3 regions of the Streptomyces sp. NPDC091279 genome follow, and region 1 is predicted to be linked to each of the others. Evidence: riboswitches for the same ligand, from Rfam matches in the RefSeq annotation. Region 1 holds a riboswitch; each other region holds the start of a gene.
The links. A riboswitch is a leader RNA that binds a small molecule or an ion and turns the genes downstream of it on or off. The one in region 1 is predicted to bind cyclic di-AMP.
Positions count from the first base shown of each region.

Region 2: another riboswitch for cyclic di-AMP. It lies ahead of ACIQOU_RS21360 (transglycosylase SLT domain-containing protein); the one in region 1 lies ahead of ACIQOU_RS18165 (transglycosylase family protein).
Region 3: another riboswitch for cyclic di-AMP. It lies ahead of ACIQOU_RS30480 (M23 family metallopeptidase); the one in region 1 lies ahead of ACIQOU_RS18165 (transglycosylase family protein).

Region 1 covers NZ_JBIVVA010000006.1:422,346-428,545, forward strand. Annotated here, with positions in the region: gene ACIQOU_RS18155 (cytochrome P450) at 1-209, shown strand, start outside; gene ACIQOU_RS18160 (transglycosylase family protein) at 346-1,347, shown strand; cyclic di-AMP (ydaO/yuaA leader) riboswitch at 1,565-1,731, shown strand; gene ACIQOU_RS18165 (transglycosylase family protein) at 1,735-2,430, shown strand; gene eno (phosphopyruvate hydratase) at 2,817-4,097, shown strand; gene ACIQOU_RS18175 (septum formation initiator family protein) at 4,255-4,731, shown strand; gene ACIQOU_RS18180 (DUF501 domain-containing protein) at 4,755-5,285, shown strand; gene ACIQOU_RS18185 (exopolyphosphatase) at 5,322-6,200, shown strand, end outside.
Region 2 covers NZ_JBIVVA010000008.1:165,293-171,492, reverse strand. Annotated here, with positions in the region: gene ACIQOU_RS21370 (peptide MFS transporter) at 1-263, shown strand, start outside; gene ACIQOU_RS21365 (CocE/NonD family hydrolase) at 279-2,273, shown strand; cyclic di-AMP (ydaO/yuaA leader) riboswitch at 2,557-2,734, shown strand; gene ACIQOU_RS21360 (transglycosylase SLT domain-containing protein) at 2,738-3,208, shown strand; gene ACIQOU_RS21355 (HAD family hydrolase) at 3,338-4,144, opposite strand; gene ACIQOU_RS21350 (NAD(P)-binding domain-containing protein) at 4,309-5,505, opposite strand; gene ACIQOU_RS21345 (ATP-grasp domain-containing protein) at 5,784-6,200, opposite strand, start outside.
Region 3 covers NZ_JBIVVA010000013.1:198,905-205,104, reverse strand. Annotated here, with positions in the region: gene ACIQOU_RS30485 (aldo/keto reductase) at 1-701, opposite strand, end outside; gene ACIQOU_RS30480 (M23 family metallopeptidase) at 929-1,969, opposite strand; cyclic di-AMP (ydaO/yuaA leader) riboswitch at 1,980-2,137, opposite strand; gene ACIQOU_RS30475 (PP2C family protein-serine/threonine phosphatase) at 2,382-3,491, opposite strand; tRNA gene ACIQOU_RS30470 (tRNA-Met) at 3,783-3,856, opposite strand; gene ACIQOU_RS30465 (alginate lyase family protein) at 3,957-5,192, opposite strand; gene ACIQOU_RS30460 (dihydrofolate reductase family protein) at 5,315-6,200, opposite strand, start outside.

The DNA of each region.
Region 1 (6,200 bases):
GCGTCGGCGCCCCGTTGGCCCGCCTGGAGGGGCAGACCGCGCTGGCCACGCTCCTCACCAGGCTGCCCGACCTCGAACTCGCCGCGGACCCGGCCGACCTGCGATGGCGCGGCGGTCTCATCATGCGAGGACTGCGCACGCTTCCGGTGCAGTTCAGCCCCGTTACCAAGGAGCCGCACCTTAAACCTGACACACCCTCAAGTCTGTGATCTTCACGTGATCTGCGCGGCATTAACTTGTGACAGGCATTCGTATGCCTATACGTTCACGGATCAACGCGGTGCCCCGCACATGCACCTCGCATCTCGCGCCGCGTGCAACCGCTGTCTCGCGAAAGGCACCCGCATGCTCTCCGGGAACGGTCGTCACCGTCGCCCCCGTCAGGCCCCGGCCCTGCTCGTCGCGGCCGGAGTGACGGGCACCGCCATCGCCATCCCGCTCCTCGCCGCCTCGGGCGCGAGCGCGGCGGACGGGACCACATGGGACAAGGTGGCCCAGTGCGCGACCGGCGGCTCCTGGAGCCAGAACACCGGTAACGGCTCCTACGGCGGACTCCAGCTCTCCCAGGAGGACTGGGAGGCCTACGGCGGCCTGGACTTCGCGTCCAGCCCCGACCTGGCCAGCCGCAACCAGCAGATCGCCGTCGCCGAGAAGGTTCTCGCGGACCAGGGCGTCGGCGCGTTCCACACCTGCGGCCTCACCTCGGGGCTGACCCAGGAGTCGGGGTCGGTGGACATCGACACCGGCCTCGGTGACGACGCCTCCGGCACATCGGACGGCTCCGGCTCCACCGGCCTGTCCAACTCCTCCGGCGACGGATCGAGCGACTCGGACAGCTCGTCGTCGTCCGACCCGTCGGACAGCGACTCCGCCACCTCCCCCTCGCCCTCCACCTCGGTGGACGACAAGGGCGACCAGAGCGACAAGGGTGACGCGGCCGGCAAGGGGATATCCGGTACGCCGTCCGCCTCCTCCCCGGAGAAGAAGGCGCCCGCCAGCCCCACCGAGTCGCCGACCGAGTCCCCGACCGGCGACGCGTCGGACAACTCCCGCCAGGGCGCCGGTTCCTGGAGCCTCGTCGACACCGGCGCCGTCAGCGGCAGCGACGCGGGCACCAAGACGGCCTCCGGCACCGGCAAGCACCGCGGGCAGAGCGCCGAGGAGAGCGGGACCCGTTCGGTTGCCGCCGACCGCTACACCGTCCGGGCCGGCGACACCCTCGGGACCATCGCCGACTCCCTTGGGCTCGACGGCGGATGGCGTGCGCTCTACGACCTGAACAAGAAGGACATCGGCGCCGACCCGAGTCGCATCGTTCCCGGTCAGACGCTCACGGTCGGGTCCTAGTCCCGTCGTAAACGGGACGAAAGCCGTCAGAAACAGCGGGAGTTGGCGAACCTTTCACCGCTAAATGTCCGGTTTGGTGAAAGTGTGGGATGAGTCTCAGAAGCCCTGATCGTCTTTGAATTTCCCGGGTTTCCGTGGCTACGGTCAACACCGCTCGTCACCACGAGCCCCGGCGCCGCAACGCCGAATCCTGCCAGCGGCCGTCCGGGAACAGTCGTCGCGTCAAGCGCCGAAGGCAGGAGCGGGGGACCCAAGGTAAGTGCCGCACGGGGCAGTTGACCGGAGCGGCTTGGGGTTAAGCCGCGCCTCTCCAGGGAGGTGCGGCCGGGCACTCATCCGGCCCGAACCCGACAGCTCACCTCGTAGGCGTCGGTGAGGGGATCAACCATGCTGTTTTCCGGCAAGGGCAAGCACCGTCGTCCGTCCAAGGCCACCCGCGCCATCGCCATCGCCGGTGTCACCGGCGCGGCCGTCGCCGCCCCGCTGATGGTGGCCGGCAACGCCTCCGCCGCCACCGCCTCCGAGTGGGACACGGTCGCCCAGTGCGAGTCCGGCGGCAACTGGTCGATCAACACCTCCAACGGTTACTCCGGCGGCCTCCAGTTCTCGCCGTCCACCTGGGCCGCGTACGGCGGCACCCAGTACGCCGCGAGCGCCTACCAGGCCTCCAAGGCCCAGCAGATAGCCGTTGCCGAGAAGGTTCTCGCGGCGCAGGGCAAGGGTGCCTGGCCGACCTGCGGCACCGGCCTGTCCGGCGCCACCTACGACGGCGGCTCCAGCAGCTCGAACAGCTCCAGCAACTCGGGCAGCTCCAGCAGCTCCAGCAGCTCCCGTTCGTCCGACTCGCAGGCCGCCTCCCGGTCCGCCGAGCGCCCGGCCGCGAAGAAGACCGTCACCACCCCGACCGGCAAGAAGGTCAAGAAGGGCGACGGCGAGTACAAGGTCGCCGCGGGCGACACCCTCAGCTCGATCGCCGAGAAGCACCAGGTCACCGGCGGCTGGAAGAAGCTCTTCGAGCTGAACAAGGACATCCTCGACGACGCGAACCTCATCTACCCGGGCCAGCAGCTGCACCTCAAGTAGCAGCCCCGGGGTCCACCCGAGGCCCGCCCTGGAACCGGCTCCGGGGTCTGTCCCGAAATCCGCCCCGGTGTCCGCTCCGGACCGACGGACAGGCAGACCGCAGCTGAACCACAGGGCCCTCATATCCGTGGACCTCACCATGAAGACCTCGTGAGGGTCATCCCCCGTCCCCCACGAGCCCCCCGCCCCGGTGCGTGTTCCCCCGTACGCACCGGGGCGGGGCTTTTTACGCCGCGTTCTTTGTTCCGTTCAGAAACATTTTGCTCTCGGTTCCGTTCCCGGGGTGACCACCGGGCTGGCCGATCGCCCCGAGCCGGTTAGGCTCGGTCTCGCAGAACCCACCGCGGTGCCGCGCACCGCGTTCAGATCCCAAGAAGGAGATGCTCGTGCCGTCCATCGACGTCGTCGTAGCCCGGGAAATCCTGGACTCCCGAGGCAACCCCACGGTCGAGGTCGAGGTCGGCCTCGACGACGGCAGCACGGGTCGTGCCGCCGTTCCGTCCGGCGCCTCCACCGGTGCCTTCGAGGCCATCGAGCTGCGGGACGGCGACCCCAACCGCTACCAGGGCAAGGGCGTCGAGAAGGCCGTTCTCGCCGTCATCGAGCAGATCGGCCCGGAGCTGGTCGGCTACGACGCCACCGAACAGCGGCTGATCGACCAGGCGATGTTCGACCTGGACGCCACCGACAACAAGGGCTCGCTCGGCGCCAACGCCATCCTCGGCGTCTCCCTCGCCGTCGCGCACGCCGCCTCCGAGGCGTCCGACCTCCCCCTCTTCCGCTACCTGGGCGGCCCGAACGCGCACCTGCTGCCCGTTCCGATGATGAACATCCTGAACGGCGGCTCGCACGCCGACTCCAACGTGGACATCCAGGAGTTCATGATCGCCCCGATCGGCGCGGAGTCCTTCTCCGAGGCGCTGCGCTGGGGCACCGAGGTCTACCACACCCTCAAGAAGGTGCTGAAGGGCCGCGGCCTGTCCACCGGCCTCGGCGACGAGGGCGGCTTCGCCCCGAACCTCGGCTCCAACCGCGAGGCCCTCGACCTCATCCTCGAAGCGATCAAGGAAGCCGGCTACGCGCCCGGCGAGCAGATCGCCCTTGCGCTCGACGTCGCCGCCTCCGAGTTCTACAAGGACGGCAAGTACCTCTTCGAGGGCAAGGAGCGCTCCGCCGCCGAGATGACGGAGTACTACGAGGAGCTGGTCGCCTCCTACCCGCTGGTCTCCATCGAGGACCCGCTGTACGAGGACGACTGGGCCGGCTGGCACGTCATCACCGAGAAGCTCGGCGACAAGGTCCAGCTCGTCGGCGACGACCTGTTCGTCACCAACCCCGAGCGCCTGGCCCGCGGCATCGAGGAGAACTCCGCGAACGCCCTGCTCGTCAAGGTCAACCAGATCGGCTCGCTCACCGAGACCCTGGACGCCGTCGAGCTGGCCCAGCGCAACGGCTTCAAGTGCATGATGTCCCACCGCTCCGGCGAGACCGAGGACGTCACCATCGCCGACCTCGCCGTCGCCACCAACTGCGGCCAGATCAAGACCGGCGCCCCGGCCCGCTCCGAGCGCGTCGCCAAGTACAACCAGCTGCTGCGCATCGAGGAGATCCTCGACGACGCCGCGGTCTACGCCGGCCGCAGCGCTTTCCCGCGCTTCAAGGGCTGAGCCACCGCGAACGACGGCGAGGCCGACGCCGTTCACGGTGCGCGCCCCGGCCGGACGGCCGTTAAGGTCTAAGCCCTAGCCAGTCGTACGTACGTCCCCGTACCGGTCCCGTACCGTGTCCGGGGACGTACGCGTGTGTGATCGGGAGGCGGGGAACATGGCCGTGAAGGACCGGGACCGGTTCTCCACCTCGACCAGGATCAAGCTGCTCGGCGAGCAGACGGCGGCCCGGGTCTACCGCTCCCAGACCAAACGGCAGGCCCGCCGCTCCCGGCTCACCGGCCGGGCGGCGCTGCTCGCGCTCGTCGTGTGCACGCTCGTCGTGGCGCTCGCCTACCCGATAAGGCAGTACGTCTCCCAGCGCGCCGAGATCGCGAGCCTGGAACGGCAGCAGGCGCAGGCCCGGCAGCGCGTCGAACAGCTGCGCGACCTCAAGGCGCGCTGGCAGGACGACGCGTACGCCGAGCAGCAGATCCGGCAACGGCTGCACTATGTGATGCCGGGGGAGACCGGCTATGTCGTGATCGACCCGGACGCGGTCAAGCAGTCCCGCGCCGGCCAGGGAACGGCCCACCGCCCCTGGTACTCGAACGTCTGGGACGCCGTCGACAAGTCCGACGCCGCCGCCCAGTGACCTGACTAGAGAGACAGTTCGACGTGGAAACGCCTCCGCCGACCACCCCGCGCACCGAGCCCGACGACGCGGACGTCGAGGCCTTCAAGCAGCAGCTCGGCCGCCCGCCGCGCGGGCTGCGCGCCATCGCGCACCGGTGCCCGTGCGGCCAGCCCGACGTCGTCGAGACGGCCCCGAAGCTGCCCGACGGCACCCCCTTCCCGACGCTGTACTACCTGACGTGCCCGAAGGCGAACTCCGCGATCGGCACGCTGGAGGCGAACGGCGTGATGAAGGAGATGACCGAGCGGCTGGGCACCGACCCGGAACTCGCCGCCGCCTACCGCGCCGCCCACGAGGACTACATCCGGCGCCGCGACGAGATCGAGGAGCTGAAGGGTTTCCCCAGCGCCGGCGGCATGCCGGACCGGGTGAAGTGCCTGCACGTCCTGGTCGCCCACGCGCTGGCCGCGGGGCCCGGCGTGAACCCGCTCGGCGACGAGGCGCTGGAGATGCTGCCCGAGTGGTGGCGCAAGGGCACCTGTGTGGTGTCGGCAGCCGACGCCCGCGCCTGACCCGCCGACCCCCTCGCCTCTAGAGAAGGACTCACCATGACCCGCGTCGCCGCCATCGACTGCGGTACGAACTCCATCCGCCTCCTGGTCGCCGACGTCGACCCGGCCGGCGGTGAACTCGTCGACCTAGACCGCCGGATGACCATCGTGCGGCTCGGCCAGGGCGTCGACCGCACCGGGCGGCTGGCGCCGGAGGCGCTGGAACGTACGTTCGCCGCCTGTCGGGACTACGCCGCCGTCATCGCCGAGCACGGCGCGCGGCATCTGCGGTTCGTCGCCACCTCCGCGTCCCGGGACGCCTCCAACCGTGACGACTTCGTGCGCGGCGTGCGGGACATCCTCGGCGTCGAGCCCGAGGTCATCACCGGCGACCAGGAGGCCGCGTTCTCCTTCACCGGCGCCACCCGGGAACTCACCGCCCGCCCCGACCTCGAACGCCCGTTCCTGGTCGTCGACATCGGCGGCGGCTCCACGGAGTTCGTGGTGGGCGACGACGACGTCCGCGCCGCCCGTTCCGTCGACATCGGCTGTGTCCGTATGACCGAACGGCACCTGGTGCACGACGGCGTGGTGAGCGACCCGCCCACGGAGGCGGAGATCACGGCGATGCGCGCCGACATCGAACGCGCCCTCGACCTCGCAGAGGAAACGGTCCCGCTGCGCGAGGCCCGCACCCTCGTCGGCCTCGCCGGGTCCGTGACGACGCTCTCCGCGATCGCCCAGAACCTCCCCGGCTACGACTCGGCGGCCATCCACCACTCCCGCATGTCCCGGGCGACGGTCCGCGAGATCACCGGACGCCTGCTCCGCTCCACCCACGCCGAACGCGCGGCGATCCCCTCCATGCACGAGGGCCGCATCGACGTGATCGGCGCGGGCGCCCTGGTCCTCCTGGCCATCATGGACCGCACGAAC
Region 2 (6,200 bases), on a different contig from region 1:
GGCTCGGCGACATCCTGCTGGAGACCTCCGGGATGTCGGCCACCACCAAGCTCGCCCCGGCCGCGTTCTCCAGCCAGACCATGTCCCTGTGGTTCCTGTCGCTGGCGCTCGCCAACGGCATCCAGGCGCAGACGGTGAAGTTCTACGACGACGTCTCCAAGCCCGCCTACTTCGGCGTCAACGGCGCGATCGCGGTGGCCGTGGGGCTCGCCGTGATCGCCGCCGCGCCGTGGCTGCGCCGCACCATGCACCCCGTTCACTGAGGTACCGCCATGAGCCTGCACATCCGTACGTCCTTCCCCTACGAGACGGCCCATGAGGACCTGCGCATCCCGCTGTCCGACGGAACGCTCCTCTACGCGCGCGTGTGGCGGCCGTTGACCGACGAACCCGTACCGGCGCTCCTGGAGTACCTGCCGTACCGGCTGACGGACTGGACGGCGCCCCGTGACGCCCAGCGCCACCCCTGGTACGCGGGCCACGGCTACGCCTCCGTGCGCGTGGACGTGCGCGGCCACGGCAACAGCGAGGGGCTGCCCACCGACGAGTACTCGGCGACGGAGCTGGCGGACGGCGTCGAGGTCGTCGAATGGCTGGCGGCGCAGCCCTGGTGCACGGGCAAGGTCGGCATGTTCGGCATCTCCTGGGGCGGTTTCAACTCCCTCCAGATCGCGGCGCTCGCTCCTGATCCCCTTAAGGCTGTCGTCACGGTCTGCTCGACGGACGACCGCTATGACAACGACGTGCACTACATGGGAGGTTCCGTCCTCGCGGTGGACATGCACGCGTGGGCGTCGACGATGCTGGCGTTCACCTCCCGGCCGCCGGACCCGGCGTACCTCGGCGAGGGCTGGCGGGAGCTGTGGCTGAGGCGTCTGGAGGCCCTGGAGCCGTTCTCGCACACCTGGCTGGCCCACCAGACGCGGGACGACTACTGGCGCCACGGCAGCGTCTGCGAGGACTACGGCGCGATCAGGGCCGGGGTGCTGGCGGTGGGCGGCTGGCACGACCCGTACCGCGACACGGTGCTGCGGCTGGCCGAGCAGCTCCCGGCCGACCGGGTGCGCGGCCTGATCGGCCCCTGGTCCCACCAGTACCCGGACCGGGGGCTGCCGCCCGGCCCGGCGATCGGCTTCCTCCAGGAGACGCTGCGCTGGTGGGACCACTGGCTCAAGGGCGCCGACAACGGCGTCATGGCCGAGCCGCTGCTGCGCTCCTATGTGAGCGACTCGCACCCTCCGGCGACCGTGTACGACACGCTGCCCGGACGCTGGGTGGGCGAGCCGTCCTGGCCGTCGCCGCACGTCACGACCGTTCCGCACGCCCTTGAGGGTGCTCCGGTGCTGGTCCGCTCGCCGCAGCACACGGGCGTGGACGCCGGGCGGTTCTTCCCGTTCGGCAACGACGCCGACCTGCCGCCCGACCAGCGCGAGGAGGACGCGCGCTCGGCGTGCTTCGAGTTCGCGGTGGGCGAGGAGACATGGGTGCTCGGGCGGCCCCGGGTACGGCTGCGGCTGGCCTCGCACGCGCCCCGTGGGCAGGTGGTGGCCCGGGTCTGCGACGTCGCTCCGGACGGGTCGTCGACGCTGGTCACGCGGGGTGTGCTGAACCTCTCGGCGCGCCGGGGGCGGGACCTGGCGGTGGCGTGGACGCCGGGGGCGTTCGAGGACGTGGAGTTCGAGCTGAACGGCATCGGGCACGCCTTTCCGCCCGGTCACCGCATCCGGCTCGCCGTGTCGTCCGCGTACTGGCCGTGGATCTGGCCGCAGCCCGGCTCCGAGGCCGGTCTCACCCTGGACCCGGCGGGCAGCTTCCTCGATCTGCCGGTACGCGCGCGTGAGGGCGACTCCGGGATCGTCTTCGAGGAACCGGAGCAGTCGCCTCCGCTCGGCGTGAACTTCCCCGCCACCCTCGACGCGCCGCGCCCCGAGCGCCTGGTCGTGCGGGACGTCGCGGCGGGCCTGTGGCGCCTGGAGGTCGACCCGCGCTACGGCGGCACGCGCGTGTACCCCGACGGCCTGGAGTTCACCGAGGACGCGCTGGAGACGTACACCGTCCAGGAGAACGACCCGCTGTCGGCCCGGACCCGCTCGGACTGGTCGATCCGGCTGCACCGGCCCGAGCTGGGCTGGGACGCCACGGTGCACACCCGTTCGGAGATCACCTGCGACGCCACCGACTTCGTCACGTCCGACGAGGTCGTCTGCACGGAGGGCGGCGAGATGGTCTTCCACCGGACGTGGGAGAAGCGGATTCCACGCACGGCCGGTTGACGCCGAGTTGGGCTCATTGCCCGATTTACCCTGCTTGATGATTCTCGTGACTTGACTCACGCCACGGCGCGCGCGGACACCCGTCCCGCGCGCCGTTGTGTTTCTTGTGCAGAACTTGTGCGCAACGGGAGTTGAAGCGTGGCGACCGCAAAGGATCAAGCGCCCTAAAACGCCCAGACCAAGGTCAACTGTCGTGAAGTGTGAATCCGGCACTTGTTCCGGACATGTGCTCTCGCATACGTTCCCGGCCTGTCGGGTGGACGCCTAATCCTGCCGCCGCCCGTACATCCATTCACCGAGACGACTCACGCACGGCAGGAGCGGGGGAACCAGGTAAGTCGCCGGACCGGGCCATCGCCCGGGACGGCTCGGGGTTAAGCCGCACGGCCCACCGGCCGCGCGACCGGGCAGCTCCCGCCCGAACCCGACAGCTCACCTCGCAGGCGACGGAGAGGAACTTCCCCATGCGCGCAACCGCTCCCCGCCGCTCTCGCATCGCCCGCAAGCTGGCCGTCCTCGGTACCGGGGCCGCCGTGCTCGCCCTCCCGGTCATCGGCGCGACGAGTGCGTCCGCCGCCACGCCGACGGTGGCCACCGCGACCTCGCTGGGCTACTCCAACACCCTCGACGGGTGGATTCGGGCCTCGCTGTCCGTGATGGCAGAAAAGGGCATTCCGGGCACGTACAACGGCATCTACCGCAACGTGATCCGTGAGTCGTCCGGCAACCCGTACGCCATCAACAACTGGGACTCCAACGCTGCGGCCGGGACGCCGTCCAAGGGGCTGCTCCAGGTGATCGACCCGACGTTCGCGGCGTACCACGTGTCCGGGACGTCGTACGACCCGTACGACCCGGTTGCCAACATCACTGCCGCGTGCAACTACGCCGCGCAGCGGTATGGGTCGATCGACAACGTGTACGGGGCGTACTAGACCCTTCGCCCGAGGGGCGGGGGGCTGGGCGCCGGGCCGGTGAGTTGCCGGCTGACGCGCCGTTGTGGCTGGTCGCGCTCGCGCGGCGGAGCCGCACATTGACACAGCCCCGCGCCCCTATAGGGCGCGTTAGGGGAAGAGGCGGTCTAGGACTTGGGATAGGCCGTCTTCCTCGTTGGAGAGGGTTACCTCGTCGGCTACTCGTTTGAGTTCGGGGTGGGCGTTGGCCATGGCTACGCCGTGGGCCGCCCACTCGAACATCGGGATGTCGTTCGGCATGTCACCGAAGGCGATCGTCTCGTGCGGGCCGAGCCCCAGGTGCTCGGCGGCCAGCGCGAGGCCGGTCGCCTTCGTGATGCCGCATGGCTGGAGTTCGACGGTGCCGGGGCCCGACATCGTGACGGTGGCGAGGGAGTCGACGACCGACCTCGCGATCCCCGCCAACTCGTCGTCGGACAGGTCCGGGTGGCGCAGCAGCACCTTGCTGATCGGCTCGCACCACAGGTCGGCGCGGCGCTCGACCCGCACCGCGGGCAACGTCGGGTGCGGCATGCGGTAGCCGGGCTCGATGAGCGTGAGGCCGTTCACGCCGTCCTGGTCCACGGCCGCGTACACCTGGCCGACCTCCGCCTCGATCTTGCCGAGCGCGGTCTCGGCCAACTCCCGGTCCAGCGTGACCGACCACAGCAGCCGGTCCGCGCCGGCGTCGTACACCTGCGCGCCCTGCCCGCACACCGCGAGCCCCCTGCTGTGCAGGTCGTCGAGGAGGGGGCGCACTCTGGGCGCCGGCCGGCCCGTCACGACCAGGTGCCGGGCGCCGGCGGCCGCCACCCGCGTGAGCGAGGCACGGGACCGGTCGGACAGCGTGTCGTCGCCTCGGAGCAACGTGCCGTCCAGGTCGGTGGCGATGAGGGCATATGCGAGGGGTGCGGCCATGATCAGAGAATACGGATCGCACGCCCCACCCACTCAGCTCCGAACCGGACGACCACCGGGTTCCCGCCAGCCCCGTCCGTTCCACGCCAACTCCCCTGTGCCGTTCGGCTCTTCCGCCCCTACAACCCCTACGGGACCTCCCTTACCGGAAGGTTGACGGAACGTCAGCAGCACGCCGCCGCGAGGTGCCCGGCCAGCCTCGGCGACGCGAACTCCGTCCCGCACACGAACCGCATCACCGGCCCGTACGACGACGCGGCCGCCAGCCCCGTGAAGTACAGGCCCGGCACCGAGGACACGTACCCGGCGCCCAGTTTCGGCGCACCCCGGCTCACCGCGAGACGGGCGCGCAGCTCGTGGCCGAGGAACCCCATCGCGGCGAGGTCGACCCGGTAACCCGTCGCGGCGATCACGTGATCGGCGGCGAGCCGCTCGACGCGACCGGCGTGCGTGCGGACGGTGAGCACAACAGCGCCGTCGGCCGCCCGCGCACCGACGATCCGCTCGACGTCGTCGACCCGCACCCGGGCCTCGAAACGCTCCCGCAGCCACCAGGCGCCGAGCGGGCCGAGGACGTTGCGGACCAGGTGGTGGCGGGTCCGCTCGGGGAGGTGGCGGTAGGACTGCGGGTAGCGGCTCAGCGCCCACAACGACCAGGCCCGGCCGAACGGCGACTCCGGCCGCAGCCTCGGCTGCTCCCACGGCGGCGCGCCGAACCCGACCCGGCCCCGCCCCCGCGCGACCACCCGCACCTGTGCGCCCGCCTCCGCCGCCAACGCCGCCGTCTCCAGCGCCGACTGCCCCGCCCCGACGACGATCAACTCCCGCCCCGCGTACGCCGCGAGGTCATGGTGCCGGGAACTGTGCGACACCGGCCCCGAGGGCCCGTCCCCCGCGGCCGGGGCCAGTTCGGGCGGCAGATACGCCAGACCGTCAAGGCCGGTCGCCACGACCACCGCGCGCGCGGTGCACAACTCCCCCGAGTCCAGCTTCAGTTCGAAGCCGCCGCCGGGCCGTCGGTCGACGGAGACCACCCTGACCCGTTCCAGACCGGGCACCAACCGCCGTTGGAACCACTCGCCATACCCGATGAACGTCTCCACCGGGATGATGTCCTCGTCACTGACCAGGCTCGGGCCGCCCGCCGCCGCGCAGTAGTCGGCGAGGGTGTGGCCGGGCTGCGGGCAGTCGAGGCTGGAGGCTGCCGGGGTCGACTTCAGCAGCATCCCGGCGGGCATGTGGTCACGCCAACTGACCATCGGCTCACCGAAGACCCGTACGGGTATGCCCCGCGCGCGTAGATGCGCGGCGGTCGACAGCCCGAACGGCCCGGCACCGATGACGGCCACCGGGTTCCGTATGACCGGCGGTTGCCTTTTGGCCGACGGTTGTCGCATGGCCGACGGTTGCCTTATGGCAGGCGGTTGACTTGTGGCAGGCGGTTGCCTTGTGGCCGGGCGGCGCGTGGTCGATCGTTCCCTTGCTGGTTGCGGCACGGCCGGACGTTCCACTGCCGGTTCTTCCATGCCCGGTTGTTCCACGAAGCCCTCCCCAGGACGACATCTCTTGCTGTGCGTTGTCATGTGCTGGCGTGTGCTGGCATGTGTTGTGTGCGAACGGGGTCAACCGGGCGGGCCCGTCAGCCACCCGAACGGGTGTTGCCAGTACGGCGGTTGGCGCGCCACAGCTGGTACACGTGCCGTGCGCCCGGCCGTACGCAGCGCGCGAGCATCGTGAGGAACGGCAGCGGGTCGTCACCCGCGAACCAGGCCAGCTCCGTCCCGCTCGCGCGCGGCGGGGCGTGCGGGGTCGTGCGGCCGCTGCGGCGGTAGGCGAGCAGGGCGGGCAGGTCGATGTTCTCGACGACGTAGCGGTGACCGGCCCGCTGTTCGCCCTCGGGGACGGGACGTCCGGTCAGATCGAGGTGCATCGCGCGGACGACATCCACCCCCGACTCGTTCTCGAAGAGCCGGAACTGGGCGCCCATCCGGGGGTTGAAGTCGAGGAGCTTGTAGCGGCCGTCGCGTCGGTCGTAGCGGAGGTCGAGGTCGATGAT
Region 3 (6,200 bases), on a different contig from region 1:
CTCGCCCGCGGGCTGTCCACCGTCGTTCCGGGCCGGTACTTGCCGGTGAGGAACCCGGACGCCAGCGCGAAATAGGGAACGGCGGCGAGGCCGGCCCGCGCGGCGACGTCCTGGAGTTCGCCCTCGTAGGTGTCGCGGGAGACGAGGTTGTAGTGCGGTTGGAGGGCCACGTACCGGGCGAGGCCCTCGCGCTCGGAGAGGTCCAGGGACTCCTGGAGCCGCTCGGCGCTGATGTTGGAGGCGGCGATGTGCCGCACCTTCCCGGCCCGAACGAGTGCGTCGAGCGCGCCGATGATCTCCTCGACCGGCACCTCGGGCTGGTCGAAGTGGGTGTAGTAGAGGTCGATGTGGTCGGTGCCCAGGCGGCGCAGGGAGGCGTCGGCGGCGGCCTTGATGTTGGCGGCCGACAGGCCCTTGAAGTCGGGGTGCTGGCTGACCTTCGTCGCGATGACGACGTCGTCACGGTTGCCGCGCGCCGCGATCCACTTGCCGATGATGGTCTCGGACTCGCCGCCGGAGTGGCCCTCGATCCACGCCGAGTACGCGTCGGCGGTGTCGACGAAGTTGCCGCCCGCCGCCGCGTAGGCGTCGAGCACGGCGAAGGAGGTGGCCTCGTCGGCGGTCCAGCCGAAGACGTTGCCGCCGAGGGAGAGGGGGAAGACCGTGAGGTCGGACGGGCCGAGCTTGCGCGGAGAAGTCATGTCCCCCATCAACGCCCCTACAGGAGGCTCCCATTCAACCGCCGTGCCGCCACGCCCCCAAAGATCACCCGCACCCCACCACCGACCTACCGGAGAGGTACGGGCTGACCCGTAGGGGCTGACCCCGTAAGGGCTGATCCGTAGGGGCTGACCCGTAGTACCCGAGGCGTACGGGTCGCCCCGTAGTACCCGAGAACTACGGGTACGGGTACGGGTACGGGTCGGTCCTACGGGGTGAGGCCCTTGCCGCGCAGCCAGGTCATCGGGTCGATGCCCGTGGCCTGGCCGCCGGGGTGGACCTCCAGGTGGAGGTGCGGCCCGGTCACGTTGCCGGTCGCGCCGACGCGTCCGATGACGTCACCGGTGGAGACCTTCTGGCCGACGGTCGCGTTGATCGAGGACTGGTGGCAGAACCACAGCTCGGTGCCGTCGTCCAGGGTCAGGATCGTGCGGTAGCCGTAGGAACCGGCCCAGCCCGCCTCGGTGATCGTGCCGCTGTGGATGGCCTTGATGAGGGTGCCCGTAGGGGCGGCGAAGTCGAGGCCCGTGTGATACCCGGAGGACCACATCGCGCCGGCCTGCCCGAAGGTGCCGGTGATCGTGTACGACGAGGTCGGCAACGTGAACTGCTTGGCCAGCGTGGCCAGACGCGCGGCCTCCGCCTTCTTCGCGGCCTCCGCATCGGCCTTCTTCTTCGCGGCGGCGGCCTTGGCGACGGCCTCCTTCTCCGCCTTGGCGGTGGCGTCGGCGACCTGCTTCGCCACGGCGGCCTGGGCGGCGGCCTGCGCCTTGGTGTCGATCTGGCCCTGCTGGCTCTCGGCCTGCGCCATGATCCGGTCGCGCAGCGCCTCGCCCGCGTCCCGGGTGCCCTGGACGGTCTCCTTCGAGGTCACGCCGACCGAGCTGAGCGCGGTGGCGGAGCCCTGCTCGGGCGTGGCGTCGGAGTCGTCGAACACGGCGCCCACGGAGGAGGGCAGGTCGGGCATCGAGATGGAGACCGGCGGCTTGCCGGTGTTGGCGCTGGCCATGCCGCCCGCGCCCATCGCGGCGATGACGCCGACGCCGAGCACCGTCGAACTGCGGGCGAGTCCCCCGCCGCGCTGCTTGGCGACCCGGTGCCGGCCGCGGACCGGAGCCAGGGATTCCGCGGTGGGGTTCCACTCCTGCCAGGGGCCCTCGTCGGGGCCGGGGCCGCCGAAGCCGAAGCTCTCGCCGGGGTACTGGTCCGGTATGGGCGGGGCCGTCGGAGCAGGCCTGTTGGACGCCACTTAGGCGTACTCCTTCCTTCCTTCTCGCCTACCGGGTTAGCTGACGGGTTCGGAGCAGGAAGGTCTCCTACGCGCGTATACCCGCCGTGCGGACACGACGGAAAAAGCGCGATTCACCCCAAGTTGGTGGTTCCCCGGTTCCCTTACGGGATTCGGCGCGTGCGCACGGAGCCGCCTTGGTGACGGCTGGGACGACCGCGCTGCGTTATCGAACGTTAATAGACCCGGGGCGGTGATTCCAAGCTGTTCCCCTTGATCATTAACGTTTTCGACACGGACGTACGGCCCATGAGCGCCAAAAAACGGGCGAGTTGACCTCCCTGCCCAAACATCACGTGCGCTGACCGTTTGTCACTTGTTATGCGGAGGGAGTTCGCCCGCTCACATCGGGTGACCACGCGGGTGGTGCCTCTCAAGGACGGCGAACGGCGAGCAGCGCCATGTCGTCCGCCGTGCCGCCCCCGGTGTACTGACGCACCTCCTGGGCGAGGGCGCCGAGCAGCAGGCCGGGGTTGTCGAACACCCGCCCGGCGAGCCGTGCCTCGGGGTCGAAGAACTCCCCGTGCGCGTCCCGGGCCTCCGAGAGCCCGTCGGTGTACAGGAGCAGGGTCGCGCCGCTCGGGAACTCGGCCTCCTCGGCGCGATCGGGCCCACCCCCCAACTCCCCCATCCCGAGCGGTAGGGCATGTTCCGTAGGGGACAGGGCGCGGACGGTGCCGTCGGTCCCGAGCAGCAGCGGCGGCGGGTGGCCCCGGGTGACGATGCGGGCGATGCCGTCGCCGTGCGGGAGTTCGACGAGGACGGCGGTGGTGAACGCCTCGAAGGCGTCCAGCGCGTCCCGCCGGGTGCCTTCCCTGGCGAGGGCCCGCTCCAGCCGTTGCGCCAGCGCTTCGAGGGTGACCTCCTGCTCGGCGGCCTCCCGGAACGCCCCGATCAGCACGGCAACGGCGGCCACCGCGCCCATGCCCTTGCCGCGGACGTCCCCGACGATCAGCCGGACGCCGTGCGGGGTGTCCTGAACGGCGTAGAGGTCGCCGCCGATGGACGCGTCGGCCTGGGCGGCCTCGTAGCGGGCGGCGATGTCGAACCCGCCGATCCGCTCGGCCGGTTCGGGCAGTACGGCACGTTGGGCGGCCTCGGCGATCTCGCGCTGGGAGGCGAGCTGGGCGTCGCTGCGGCGCACGAGGACGTTAATGAGGACGGCGAGGACGACCACCGTCGCCACGGTCGCCAGTTCCGTCAGGGAGTCGGCGTGCAGGACGACGCCGAGCCGCAGATGGATGACGAACACGGCGAGGACGGAGGCGAGGCCGGTCAGGACCGTGCCTCGGCGGCTGTAGAGGGGGGCGGCGACCAGGGGCGCGGCGGCGAAGAGCGGGGACGCGGTGAACTGCTGCGGGGTGAAGTAGTCGTAGACGAACCCGACGGCGATCAGCAGGAGGGGGAGGAGGCGGGCGAAGCGACGCGCGAAGGAGATCCGCCGTCCCTCGCCCGCCGGGCCCCTCTGGTCACCAGGCCCCACTGCTCGTCTCCCACGTGTCCGGTGTACGTCCAGGTTTCCCGCCCGGAACGCGCCCGGCGACCGGGGTGAGCCGACCGGATGAGAAAGCCGGATGGGAAAAAAGGGGGGGCGAGCGCGGACGAGCACTACGGAAGTACTAGGGAAACGGCTCTACGGGATGAGCCCTAGGGGGAACCCGGAGACCCGAAAGAACCGTGCGGCAGAACCGTTCGGCACAGCGGAGAAACGTCGGTACAGGGGAGAAACACCGATGGCCGGAACCCTTATCGGATTCCGGCCATCGGCCTTGAGTAGCGGGGACAGGATTTGAACCTGCGACCTCTGGGTTATGAGCCCAGCGAGCTACCGAGCTGCTCCACCCCGCGTCGGTGTTCCTTAACCATACGCCATCCGCGGGGTGAAACGCACACGCGTTGTCCGGAGCCCCTCCGAGCCGGGACCAGTCGGCGGGATCAGTCGGCGGGATCAGTCGGCGGGGTTACCCGCGTGGGTGAGGGTCTCCCACGAGACGAAGAGGTCGTCGGTGCCGGCCGGCCGGTACCGCTCGGCCAGCTTGTGCGCCTCGGGCACCTGGATGTCGAGCCGGTCCTCCAGGTGGTTGAGGGCTACCTCCAGGTCCGGGCCCAGGCTGCGGTCGATCTTCCCGCCGCACAGCCAGGCCGGGGCGCTCCTGCCGAGCTGGTAGCGGGCGTGCAGGGCGAGCGCGGCCTTGAGCCGGTCCTTGACCTCGTCGTACAGGTCGACGCCCTGGTGCCAGGCGGTCTCGGCGATGTGGCCGGTGGCGGCGAGCGAGTAGCCGACGTGTTTGAAGTTGCGGCAGGTCTCCTGGGCGACGCCGTCCTTGAACCCCGTCTGCTGGAACCAGTAGCTCTGGAGTTTCTGCGGCGTGGTGATCGTGGAGCCGGTCGGGGTGAGCGGCACCTTGCCGTCCTTCTCCAGGTAGAAGTAGGCGGGCACCCGGTCGCGGAACCGTTTGACGGCGGTGTCGAACCCCTTGTGGTCGTCGGTGAAGACGGCGATGCCGATGGCCGCGTCCGTCATCGCGAGGTCCCAGTTGCCGTTGTAGTCCGGGACTTGGCTGCTGATGTTCGGGAGGTAGGCGGTGCGCAGCATCGTCTCGAACCGCTTCACCCGGTCCGCCGGCCAGCCCGAGCCGGGCGCGTAGCGGACGATCTCGGCGGCCCGCGCCCACGTCGACCCGGCCCACGCGGTCTGTAGACCGGCGTCCTCCTCGGTGTGCCGTTTGATCTTCCCCGACCAGGCGTCCATGATCTCCCGCGCCTTGGCCGCGTGCTGCTGCTTGCCGGTGACGCTGAAGAGCAGGGCCTGTGTGTAGGCGGCGATGGCGTCCTGCCGCTCCTCCAGGCAACCGTGCGCGGGCCGGTCGGCCTTGTCGCCGCCGGGGCAGTCGACGCTGGTGTAGGGCTCGGGCTTGTACTTGTACGACCCGTACTTGCTGTCCCGCATGTCGAGGAACGCCCGCAGCCACGGCTGCTTCCCGGCGTTGACCTTCTCGCGAACGGTGTCCAACTGCCCCTTGCTGACCAGCACTCCGGGGTGGGTGAACGCGGCGTCCGGGGGGAGGGCGCGGGCCATGGTGCGGTTGCCGGTGCCGGTGACTCCGCACGAGGCGACGGTCCCCGTGACCAGCGCCGCCGCCGCGAGCACCGCCGTTCGCCTTCGGACTGATCTCACTGCCACCTCCGCGTTGCTCCGGACCGATCCCTTCGCAGAGTGACCCGGCCGGGAGCGCCCCGCAGGATCTGTTGGGCCGATCGGCCGGGGGGAGGGGGAGGGCGCCCCCTACGGGGCCCTGCTCGCCCTCAGTCCGCCAGGTGGGCGTTGGGGGCCTGGGCCGCGTCCGCGTACTCCGGGAGGACGACCACGTCGACTCCGGCCGCCGCCAGCAGCCCGTTGCCGTCGGCTTCTGTCACGAAGGTGTTCGGTTCGCGCCAGGCGGTGACCACGCGCCGCACGCCCGCGTCCAGGATCAGCCGGGCGCAGGGGCGGGGGCGGGAGGCGCGGTGGGCGCAGGGTTCGAGGCTGGAGTAGACGGTGGAGCCGGGCAGCCTCGGGTCGGCGGGGTCGAGTGTGGCGAGCGCCGCTTCCTCCGCGTGAACGACGGTGTCGTCGCCCTCGCGGGAGTGTCCGCGCGCGAGTTCCGTGCCGTCGGCGGCGACGATCACCGCGCCGACGCTGAAGGCGGTGGTGGACGGTGGGCAGAGGGCGGCCAGTTCGCAGGCGAGGCGGAGCCAGTGATGGTCGGCGGCGGTGGGGAGCGGGCCGGCGCCGGGGGCGGTGGGTTCGTAGCGCATCAGGACGACGTCCTCGATCTGCCGGGTCTCCACGAGGCGGAGTCGGCCGGGCTGGTAGGCGCCGGGGCCGAAGAGGCGGGCGGCGTGCGGGGTGCCGACGAAGAGGGGGGCGACGACGAGCTGGAGTTCGTCGGCGAGGCCCTGCTGGAGGAGCTGGGTGTGGATGCGGCCGCCGCCCTCGACCATGAGCCGCCGGACGCCGTACTCCTCGTGGAGGTGGGTGAACAGAGCGCGCCAGTCGAGGTCGGGGCCGAGGGCGACGATGTCGGCGGCGAGGGAGAGCGCGCGGGCCCGGGCGGCGCCCTTGTCGGTGGTGTAGACGACCTTGGCGTCGCCGGTGTGCCAGAACTGGGCGTCGGGGTCCAGCTCCCCGGAGCCGCTCACCGTCACCTTC